3 regions of the Methylocaldum sp. genome follow, and region 3 is predicted to be linked to each of the others. Evidence: riboswitches for the same ligand, from Rfam matches in the RefSeq annotation. Region 3 holds a riboswitch; each other region holds the start of a gene.
What was found. A riboswitch is a leader RNA that binds a small molecule or an ion and turns the genes downstream of it on or off. The one in region 3 is predicted to bind cyclic di-GMP.
Positions count from the first base shown of each region.

Region 1: linked by a shared signal. The riboswitch ahead of pepA (flocculation-associated PEP-CTERM protein PepA) and the one ahead of ABJK70_RS06820 (hypothetical protein) in region 3 are both predicted to bind cyclic di-GMP.
Region 2: linked by a shared signal. The riboswitch ahead of ABJK70_RS17940 (hypothetical protein) and the one ahead of ABJK70_RS06820 (hypothetical protein) in region 3 are both predicted to bind cyclic di-GMP.

Region 1 is NZ_JBDIVO010000136.1:171-3,374, forward strand. It holds partial or broken gene ABJK70_RS12875 (hypothetical protein) at 1-48, shown strand, start outside; gene pepA (flocculation-associated PEP-CTERM protein PepA) at 273-1,139, opposite strand; cyclic di-GMP riboswitch class I at 1,238-1,318, opposite strand; gene ABJK70_RS12885 (hypothetical protein) at 2,131-2,739, opposite strand; gene ABJK70_RS12890 (ExeM/NucH family extracellular endonuclease) at 2,799-3,204, opposite strand, start outside.
Region 2 is NZ_JBDIVO010000256.1:2,929-6,132, forward strand. It holds gene ABJK70_RS17930 (sialidase family protein) at 1-5, opposite strand, end outside; gene ABJK70_RS17935 (VPLPA-CTERM sorting domain-containing protein) at 2-805, opposite strand; gene ABJK70_RS17940 (hypothetical protein) at 926-1,762, opposite strand; cyclic di-GMP riboswitch class I at 1,845-1,923, opposite strand; gene ABJK70_RS17945 (class I SAM-dependent methyltransferase) at 2,630-3,204, opposite strand, start outside.
Region 3 is NZ_JBDIVO010000048.1:3,270-6,473, reverse strand. It holds gene ABJK70_RS06830 (hypothetical protein) at 1-32, shown strand, start outside; cyclic di-GMP riboswitch class I at 298-383, shown strand; gene ABJK70_RS06825 (hypothetical protein) at 496-1,404, shown strand; cyclic di-GMP riboswitch class I at 1,691-1,779, shown strand; gene ABJK70_RS06820 (hypothetical protein) at 1,894-2,790, shown strand; gene ABJK70_RS06815 (hypothetical protein) at 3,154-3,204, shown strand, end outside.

The DNA of each region.
Region 1 (3,204 bases), on a different contig from region 3:
TCGCCGGCGCCGAACTGGCTCGCGCGCGGTGTTCGAGCCCGAGGGTGAAGTTCCTCAAGAGTTGTCGCGGACTTTTAGCGACGCTGCGTCATGAGGATGATAATTGCAGCACTGGCCTCGGCCGTTCCGGCTGGCGGTCGGCTCGAGGAACCGGACCGGGATAAGCGCCGGCCCGGTTGTGACGTTCGGCCGCGCCGTCTGCTTCCGCAGTCAGCGAAGCAGATTTGCACCGAATCCTCGCCCATTCACCAAATGGGCTTGCCATGCGAGGCTCACGCAGCCAATTTGCTGGAACGGCGAGAGATGACGCTCATGCCGGCCAAGGCACTAGCGAGCAGCCAGAAGGCCGCTGGAACCGGTACCGCCGTCAGCGTGAGCGATCCATCCGCCTGGTAGAGAATGCTCGTCGATGTAACCGGTATGCCGCCGACGGAAGAGATGGCGGGAGGTGCGGTGGGGTTTCTGACGAACAGGGAGAACAACGACTGGCCGCCGCCGATGGTATCGGGATCGTATACCGCCGAATCATAGAAACTGGTGTTTCCGACGAAGGTAAATTCGCTCGAGGTTACGCCAAGACCGGAAGGAAACTGGGTGCTTACCGTGACGACCCCGGTTCCGCCCGTCACCGATCCCTTAAGAATATTGGTGCCGTCCGTGATGCCCGTGTCACCGGTTACGTCGCGATTGACGGCGTTGTCGAAAAACAGGTCCAGCGAGCCACTCAACACCTGGAAGTTGATGGTCCACAGCCCGTTGCCCAGATTCTGCGCGTTCGTGACTTGTGTTTGGAAAGCCGACTGGGTGGTCAACTCGTAAGAGACGTTCAGTTTGGGGTTGCTCACCGTGGAGGTGCCCAACTGATGGTTGGTGACGTAAGACTGGTACACGCCTGAATAGATGTCTCCCACCGTAATTTGGGAGGGATTGGCGATCGTGTCCGGTACGAGCAATGCCAGACCGCCGTCGCCCGCCGCGAAGTCGTAAGTATCGAAGGGACCGACCGCTTCGCCGGCCGAACCGCCCACGACGGTGTAGTCCGCGGTACCCACCCAGTTCGGCAAGGTTGCCGCACCGGCAGTACTTGAGAATCCGACGCCCGTCAAAGCGAGCGCCGAAATGATCTTACTTGGTTTCATCCGAATTACCTTTTCACTGTGTTGACGTTGAACTCACAGTGATGTCCGTGATTCTGCCCACAGGTGGTGAGCGGTGCCACGGTCCTCCCCATCACTCGGGAGGCGGCCCGGCGATCTCGACAAACGCGAGACCCGTGGCTTTCCGGCCCCGCCTCACGGCGGGTGTGGCTCTTCGGCAAACACGTTCAGCTGGTCCTACAGCTTGACGTGACCGGTAACCGACCTAAGCCTCCTTGCTCATTTTTTCGAAATACCCGGTCAAATTAAGCCGAGACTGTTACACGTCAGTTAATGATTGGTTAAATCTATGTAATCAATTTATGACAAATGACTCGTCGGAGACCGATTAGGTGGATTCTGTCCAGTCTCCTTCTCCATGAGCCAGTGAGCCAGGCTCAAAAAAGTGGACACCATCAATCGCGTAAATCCGGTGATTGGTGGTGGAACGAGATGGCGAAATTACCGAGACAGCCGTTCAAGGCCGAGCTTCGTGCGCAGGTGATGAGATGAGCCAGCGAGGGGAAACCATTCGTGCTGGAAGCGGCGCGGCGGCAGCGGATGGCGATAGACCGAAGGCACTCTGCCGATACGCCAGGTCGAATCGGCGGATCAGGTCCCGCTTGGTCCCCGGCCGCCTGCATCCGTTGGTCAGGCACCTCGAAAAACTTCGAGGTGCTCGTAAGCCAAGCCCAAGCCGCGTTTGGGCTTGGCGAAGAGAAAAACCGCCGGGAAGGCCTTGGTTCGGAGCCTGATCACGTTTCCGCCAGCCGTACACCGGCCCGCGTCCACACGAAGAGCCGAGCGAATTGGGACGGGTTAGCTTTGGCAACGGCTGGGATCAAAGCCTATCTTCGTAGACTTAGCGCGTTTTCATCTCGCTCGTACGGCAAAACAGGCTTGGCGGACGTCGTTGGCGCCTTCGGCTCGGGTGAATGGATTCAAGCATTCGTAGGTCGGCAATCCTTTGCCGACAAACCCGTTGGCCCAACGGCTATCTTCGTAGACTGAGTGCGCCGATCGTACAACTTTTTCGGCATGCACTCCGCACCACCAGCCCCGAGATCCCGCTGGCGAACAGCCAAAAGGCGGCCGGTACGGGAACCGCGCTGGACTGAATGCTCAAGGACAGACCGGCATTGGCGGCGAGCGGCCCCGAGAGGCTGAAGAACAATCCTTGATTGGGTTCGGACGGATTGCCCAACACGCCCAAATCAATATTTCCGGCGTACAACGCCTGGAAATTGAGCGTCGCCAGAGTCAGTGTCTGATTAGCCGGAAGATTGGGGATGCCGGGGAAGGCCGATCCCGCCAAATCCAGTCCGAGCAGGCCGCTGTCATCGCTGAAGGACGGCGAATACGTGACGCCGGTGAACTGAGCGGCGGTACCGTTCAGCACCGTGTCGAATCCGAACGCCAGCAATTCATCGGAAGCGTCCAACCCATCGAAGGGCTGAGTCAACGTTAAATCGATACTGAAGCTGTCGCCAACCAGCACGGGGGCATTCCCGACCAAATTGAGCGACACCACGGCCGAGTGGGAAGGGGCCACGGCCAATAGCCCCAGAATGGCAATTGCGAGGCGGGCTTTAAAAGTCAACATCGTTTATCTCCAGTTAGGGGAAAGGGCCGCCTCGTTGCAAGGAGGCGGCCGATCGCTGTTTAAAGGCCTGCCTTGACACGATAGGCAGCGTAGTGGCCATACCAGCGCTGGTAGTCGGCATAGGTCACGCAGCCGACGCCGTCGTAGTTAGCCTCCGCCAAGTAGCCGGATTGGCCCGAACACTTGCCCAAGGCGGAGCGGAAGCGGTTCTGGTCCGCTACGTCGACGTCGCCGTCCTTGTCGAGATCGCCCGGCACCAGCACTTCCACCACGACCGGATCGTGGTCCGACGAACGATGCGGATCGGCACTGTAGAAGCTGGTGACCTGATCCGGCGTCTTGAAGTCGGTGTTGTAGTCGAGCGCGATTGGCTCGTCCGCGTTGATGTGCCATTCCGCGACGCCCTTGACCTGATAAGTGAGCGTCAAACTGGACAGGGCATGATCCAGATAGCCTGCTTCGCCG
Region 2 (3,204 bases), on a different contig from region 3:
ATCATGCGCGGTAACTCCGGGATCTGCCGAACAGGCCGAATCCGGCGAGACCCGATACGAACAGCCACACCGCGGCCGGAACCGGTACCACGGTGGTTTGAAAACTGAAATCGCCGACGATCGCGCCCACGGTGCCGCCAAAATGCTCCCATCCCGGCCCGACCCCGAGTTCGCCCGACAGGGTGAACGAATTCGGGTCGAGCCCCATCGCCACGTTGAACAAGTTGAAGGATTCCGACCGGAAAGAATAATGGTTATAGAGCGTCCAGCCGGAGCGTCCGGTCTCGGCATCGATGTTGGCCGCGTCGAATTCCAGGGTGTAGTCTCCGGAGACGATGCGGTTGCTCGGCGATCCGGTATCGATCCGGAAACGGCTGACGCCGCCAAGACCGATCGCGCCGGTGACGCTGCCCGCGAAATCGCCCGGATCGAACGTCAACGTGGTCGGCTTGGTTCTCCGGCCGACCGGGACGTCGACGGTAGCGCCGTTGACGGCGAATTCGAGACCCGTGGCCGGGATTTCGCCGACGCCCGGCACTATATGATCTTCCAAAATTTGCGCGTTGTTGCGCACCGCCGCGGCTTGTGCATCGAAAAATTCCTCCAGATATATGGAAGGCGCATCGGTCGCGTCCAAGGAGACGGCGGCGGCCAGCGCATCCCGGTCCAGGTTCATGATCAATGCGCCGCCGGAAACGGTGGCGGCGGTCGCCGTTGCCGGAAGGAATGCCAACCATGCGGCTAGAAATGTCAAACAGGGTGCAAGAGTTTTGCCGAATCGCGAGAGTCGGTGGCGTGTAGTCATGAGGATAAGTCCGTAACAGGTCGAAGGTGGGAGCGTTTATCCGGCCGATTGGCCGGATAAACGCGATAGACGGCTCCCCGGGCGGCTCGGCAGCCCGGGTCGACGGCCTCTATTCGGCGATCAAGCGGATAAAGCCGCCTGGACCGACTTTCGGCGGGCGCCGGCCAGCAGGCTTAACAAGCCGCTGCCGAACAGCCAGACCGCTGCCGGCACCGGAACCACGGCAGGCGAAACCAGAGTGAAGGTAGCGGCTTTACCGGCGGAGTTCGAGCCGTCGCCGCCGAACAGGAAAGCGGTCATATTGGGTGACCACCAGAGTTCCCCGGTCATGAGCAATTCATCGCCATTGGTGGTAACGCTGATGTTGCGGGCATCGTAAGTGGACGTTCTGAAGCTCGTGTTGTTCCACAAGGTCCAGCCGCTGTTGACGCCGTCATTTCGACTCGCGTTGTATTCGAAGGTGTAATCTCCGGACGTCAATGTACCCGTGAAACTGCCACGGGTCATCACGACACCGTTCAACCCGATCTGGCCGTTGGCGATAAAGGCGGACGAGTCGACCAAAGCATCCTGACTGGCGTCCCAGGTCAACGTGGTGGGCTTGTTGGCGCGGCCGCCGGCGCCCGTTGGAATTCCGGTGCCGGTCAGATCGGCGGGATTGACGACGTATTCGAGCGTTGACGGCGCGGGGTAGGTGTTGGTGGGCACCGTTATGATATCCGCAATGGTCGAGTAAGTATCGGCCACCGCCTTGGGAAAGAAGTTCGCGACATAATATTCGGTTAGCCCGCCAGGACCGATGGTTAGTCCTTCCAACAGGTTGTTCGGGTTGGCATAGGTAACGCTAAAAGTTCCCCCGTGCAACACACCGGCATCGGCCGAATTGGCCATGATCAGGGCAGCCGCTGCGAGAATGGTCTGTCGGATCTGCATTTTCTTGACCCCAAATTTTTGCATGGATTTTTTCCTGTGATTTGAAACATCGAGAGGTTGTGCGGCAGGCTCGAGAAATCCATAGCCCTTGAATAACTCTCACAGGAGAGGCGGCCCGGCTGTCTTGAATACCAAGACCCGCGGCTTTCCGAGTCCGCCTCGCGGCGGAGGTGGCGAAGGCGTCTCGTCCCTGAGACCGATATCATCCTGGGCCAACGGACAGGCATGCGCCCAACCGCCAGTCGTCGCTGATAAGAACCGCCGAAATGACAATGACAATAAGGCTCGAAAACTGGCGTTCTTATCGGGCAAGTCAAGCTGCTAAAGCAGATACCGTGCCAGTGAGCAGGGGTATTCCGAGACTAACAAGCTGTAATTTGAAAATACCGGGGAACGGTGGAAGCAAAGCGTAATTTACCTGGGAACACATGCCAATTTACAGGCATGTCACGGGAAAGAGGCAGCGAGTATCAGTGCATTAACAAATGTATCGTTAATGCGTAGGTATCCCGGCGCCCATGGCGGATATCAATGCGCGACATACCGCATTATGTGGGGAGCAGGTTAAATGCCGCAATTCAATGCGCATGACATCATCATAATCTGTTGTCTTATTTGACATTAATCGTCTGTCCTGTGAAATCCCGCAAGGCTTAAGGCATACAACGTAATTATTCGATGGCAATCGACAAATACACCAGGGATATTCGGGACAAACTGCGTGATTCATGCTTTTGCGGGAATATTTCCCGATATTTGTAATCCATGGACTACGTTCAGCGGACCATGGATTATTGGACTTCGTCTGGGCCGCCAAATCAGCATCATTTGCCGGCCGCACAAACGGTCGCTGCGTGCTTGAAGATACCTTGGTTTCTTCGGTTCTCGTGCCTATCCTTCAGGACGCAGTCCTTCATCCGATCTCTTGTAGGCGATGTATGCCAAGCGTCGTTGAGCCAGAGGATGGCGGCCGTAATGGGGTGAGACGGTCACCTCGAAACCGGCGCCGGCGAGAAGACGTTCGATTTGGGCGCCGCCCAAAACGCCGATCCGGTGCCGCTCCTCGGAACGGCGGTAGCCGTGGCCGCCTTTCCTGAACACGGTAATGTCCCGAATCAACAGGTTTTCCTGCGGCTGTTCGGATATCTCCACCAACACCGCCCAATCCGGCCCTTTGCGCCAGGAGCGATAGTGCATGGGTTCGCCGTCCGAGCGGACAAGGATGTCGAATGCGAAAACGCCGCCTTTCGGCAGACAGGAAGCGATGTTCCGGAACAAGCGGTCAAGGCGCGCTTCCGACGGCGCTCCGTCGGCACAATAGTTCAGGGCTTCGCCCAGGGCCGTGACCGCGGCGCAAGGGCGGAAGTCCACATCGTACAGCGATGCGGTTTGAAACTGTGCTTCGGGCGCTGTACGCCGGGCCAGTTCGATCATCGGCGCGGAAACATCGACGCCCAAAACCGAAT
Region 3 (3,204 bases):
CCTCAGCCGATCGCCGCTTTGAAACGGTGTAGTGAAAGAGCTGGCTGACTGACCCTCCGGATGATTTGGGTCGCCACATGCTGGAATACCCGCACTACAAACATGGGATATCCCGCAGCTTCCGTTAGGTTCGTCATAGAAATGGCGCTATATCAACGGTTTACCTCAGGCGCGCTTATTGCTCTTGGGGTATCGGCCGGTTCGACCGAATTCCGGTTCGAACGCGCTTTGTGCTACGGAAAACCGGAAAACCATTGCCGGGGAAGGGGAGCGTAGACCGTAGCGGGGCGGAGTCCCTTTTGCACCTGCCACTCCCGCCGCGAGGCGGGTTCGGAAAGCCACGGGTCTTGTGAGTTTGATCCCAAGACGGCCGGGCCGCCTCCCTCGGTGATGGGGAGATCGGAGCGCCTTCCGCTTTTGACGGGAGCGCTGCGGACATCGCTGCCTATGTGAAAACAAAGACCAACTCCATAGAACAGCACGAGGTAATTTCCTATGTCCAAAAACAAAAACAAACTGACCAAAGCGGTGGCCATGGCCCTCGCCGGTACCGTCTTGTCCGTAGGCGCCGTTTCCGGCGCCCAGGCGCATACGATGTACAACACCTTCACCACCACTGAGCTGTCCGCCACCGACGGCTGGAACTATGGGGGTATAGGCAATCCGACCTATCCGACGGTATCGCCGGGTTGGGTCGGAACCGCCAGTGCCACCACGCTGCCTTTCGGCTATGCCGGTACGTCTCATCTGAACTGGGCGGCCGAGCTTCACTCCGCGGGCAACACGCTCGAAATCTCGAAAGCAGATGCAGTAACGCGTTACGGCTTCGCCGCGGAAATCGATACCGGCGCCGGGGCCTGGCAGGACGCAGGCGTCAATGGCAGCGGAGTTCCGACAGCCAACGGGCCGACCGGCTGGAGACATCAGACCGATATTGGCTTGATCAAGGCCGAAGAAACTATGTGGGTAACACTGAATCCCGTGGTGGTTACGGGAACCGGCTACGACATTCAGAACTTTGGCATCACCGTCTTCACCGGCATGGACTCCGGTACCGGCAGTTACTCTCATCACGGCTCCTGGAACTGCCCCGGATGCACACCCGCGAAACCTTACGAAGCCGATAACCCGTTCGGCACCGTAGGACTGAGCTACTTGACTCACGATGGCACCGTCGACGGTGTAGACGGTTTGACCTTTCTGGCCCTGGCCGGTCAGGTTTATTCCATCTACCTGGGCGGCGCCGGCGTGGGGAACTGGAGTCAGAACATCGCGGAGTACAGCTTGAATATCAGCACCGCACCGGTTCCGGTCCCCGCGGCGGTTTGGCTGTTCGGCAGCGCCCTCGCGAGTTTGGTCACGCTGGGACAGCGCCGCAAGAACGTCATGGCCGTTCCCGCCTGAAACAAGACCTCGACGTATGTACACGCCTTCCTTTCCGCGCTCTAAGCGGGGAACTTTTGTGTGGAATCACCCATGAGACTGCGTGATTTGCCACGTCGGTGGCGTTTGCATGCGATTTATCTGTTTGATTAGCAATGATTATTTAGTGGCATATTTATTGTTTCAGCAAAGGCCGGGTCCGCCGCTTAGGGGGCTCATAAAAAGACGCGATACACACGGATTCGCAAGGAATCGGCTGGCAGGGATCGCCCGAGGGATCTTTGTCGGGATGGACCGCCGTTAGGTCTGTCCGAATCGCCACACCCGCCGCGAGGCGGGGCCGGAAAGCTTCGGGTCTCGATGCTATGGAGTATTCGAGACGGCCGAGCCGCCTCCTAGTGTGATGGGGAGGACCGCGGCGCAGCTCCATTGGGTACGGTGAAGCGCCGCGGACATCACTGTTAACGAGCTTTTGGACGACCACTAACAGTGACGAGGACGAATCATAGTATGAAAACCACGGCAACAATACTGGCCCTCGCGGGAATGCTCGGGGGAACATTGGTCGCTGCGCCCGAGGCTCACGCGCACGCCACGTTCAACATCGCCGGTTACGGCGACGGCACCGGCGGCAGCATCAACGGCGCCGACGGAATGCCGGGCACCGACGCGAGCGGCGTTTGGACCAACGGCGGTGTCGGCTATACCGGGAGTTTGCCCGTCATGTGGTATGCGGGCATGCACAGCGCGGCGGCGGCCGGCCGCACCATCGAGACCGGCACGCCCACATCCACCAACGGCAGCAGCCTGCAGCGGCAGATTGCCAACTATAACAACAATAACGATCCCGACCTTCCCACGGATCGAATGCTGCGGGTCGGCGGCCTTTCCTGGTCCGATCCCGACAACGGCGGACAGGGTTGGGGCCATGGAGCGGACTTCGGCCTGATCCATTGGTCCTGCGGCGGCAGCGCCCAGGGCTGCGTGGATGCCGGAGTATCGCAATTCAAAATCACTCTGGCGGACGACCTTGCCGACGGCGGCGCCAACCTCAAACTCGGCTACGCGCTTTATGGCGGCTGGGATACCGGTGCCGGCGCTTCTAGGCACGATACCTTCTTTACCGATCCGACCCCGGTAAACAATCCGCTGGGCTCCGACGATCTCACCCTGCTCGGTTGGGGCGTGGCATCCTCGGTCGGCGAGACCTTGTCGCAGGTATTCGACCTCGACACCACTTATGGGGGCGAATACACGATCATCATAGGTGCCTTGGGCGGCGTAGCCGGCAATTATCAATTGACAGTCCAGCCGGTTCCGATTCCCGCTGCCGTATGGCTGTTCGGCAGTGCCTTGGTTGGCGTATTTACCATCGGCCGCCGGACTTCGAAACCGACTCCGGCATAACTTGGCAACCAGAGAGGCAAGAGTGCCCGGGTGGAACGATCTCCCGGGCTCATCCGATCGATCTGGCCATAGAGCATTGATATGTCCCGGCTCATCCGAACACGGCAGACGCGTGCTCAAAGCGATGCCGGAGGCCTTGGGGTTGATGACCGGTTTCGGCGGGTGCCGTAACCATTCGTTTAACAATAATTTCAACGTAGTGACAGGGCCGTCCAATGCGGGCGGTGTCCGACACCTCCTCGCGACCAAGGTTTCGCAACGGCCGAGCAAGGCTCAGCGGTTCGCGCGTTGGTCGTCCATAGGAGTGGGATCGCCGTCTGTATAGCTACGTTCTTCCAATAAATCCGATCCTGGTACGAGTCCGTGAATAAAAATACGTTTCCACTTTTGGCGGCGCTGGCGCTCATGCTTGGG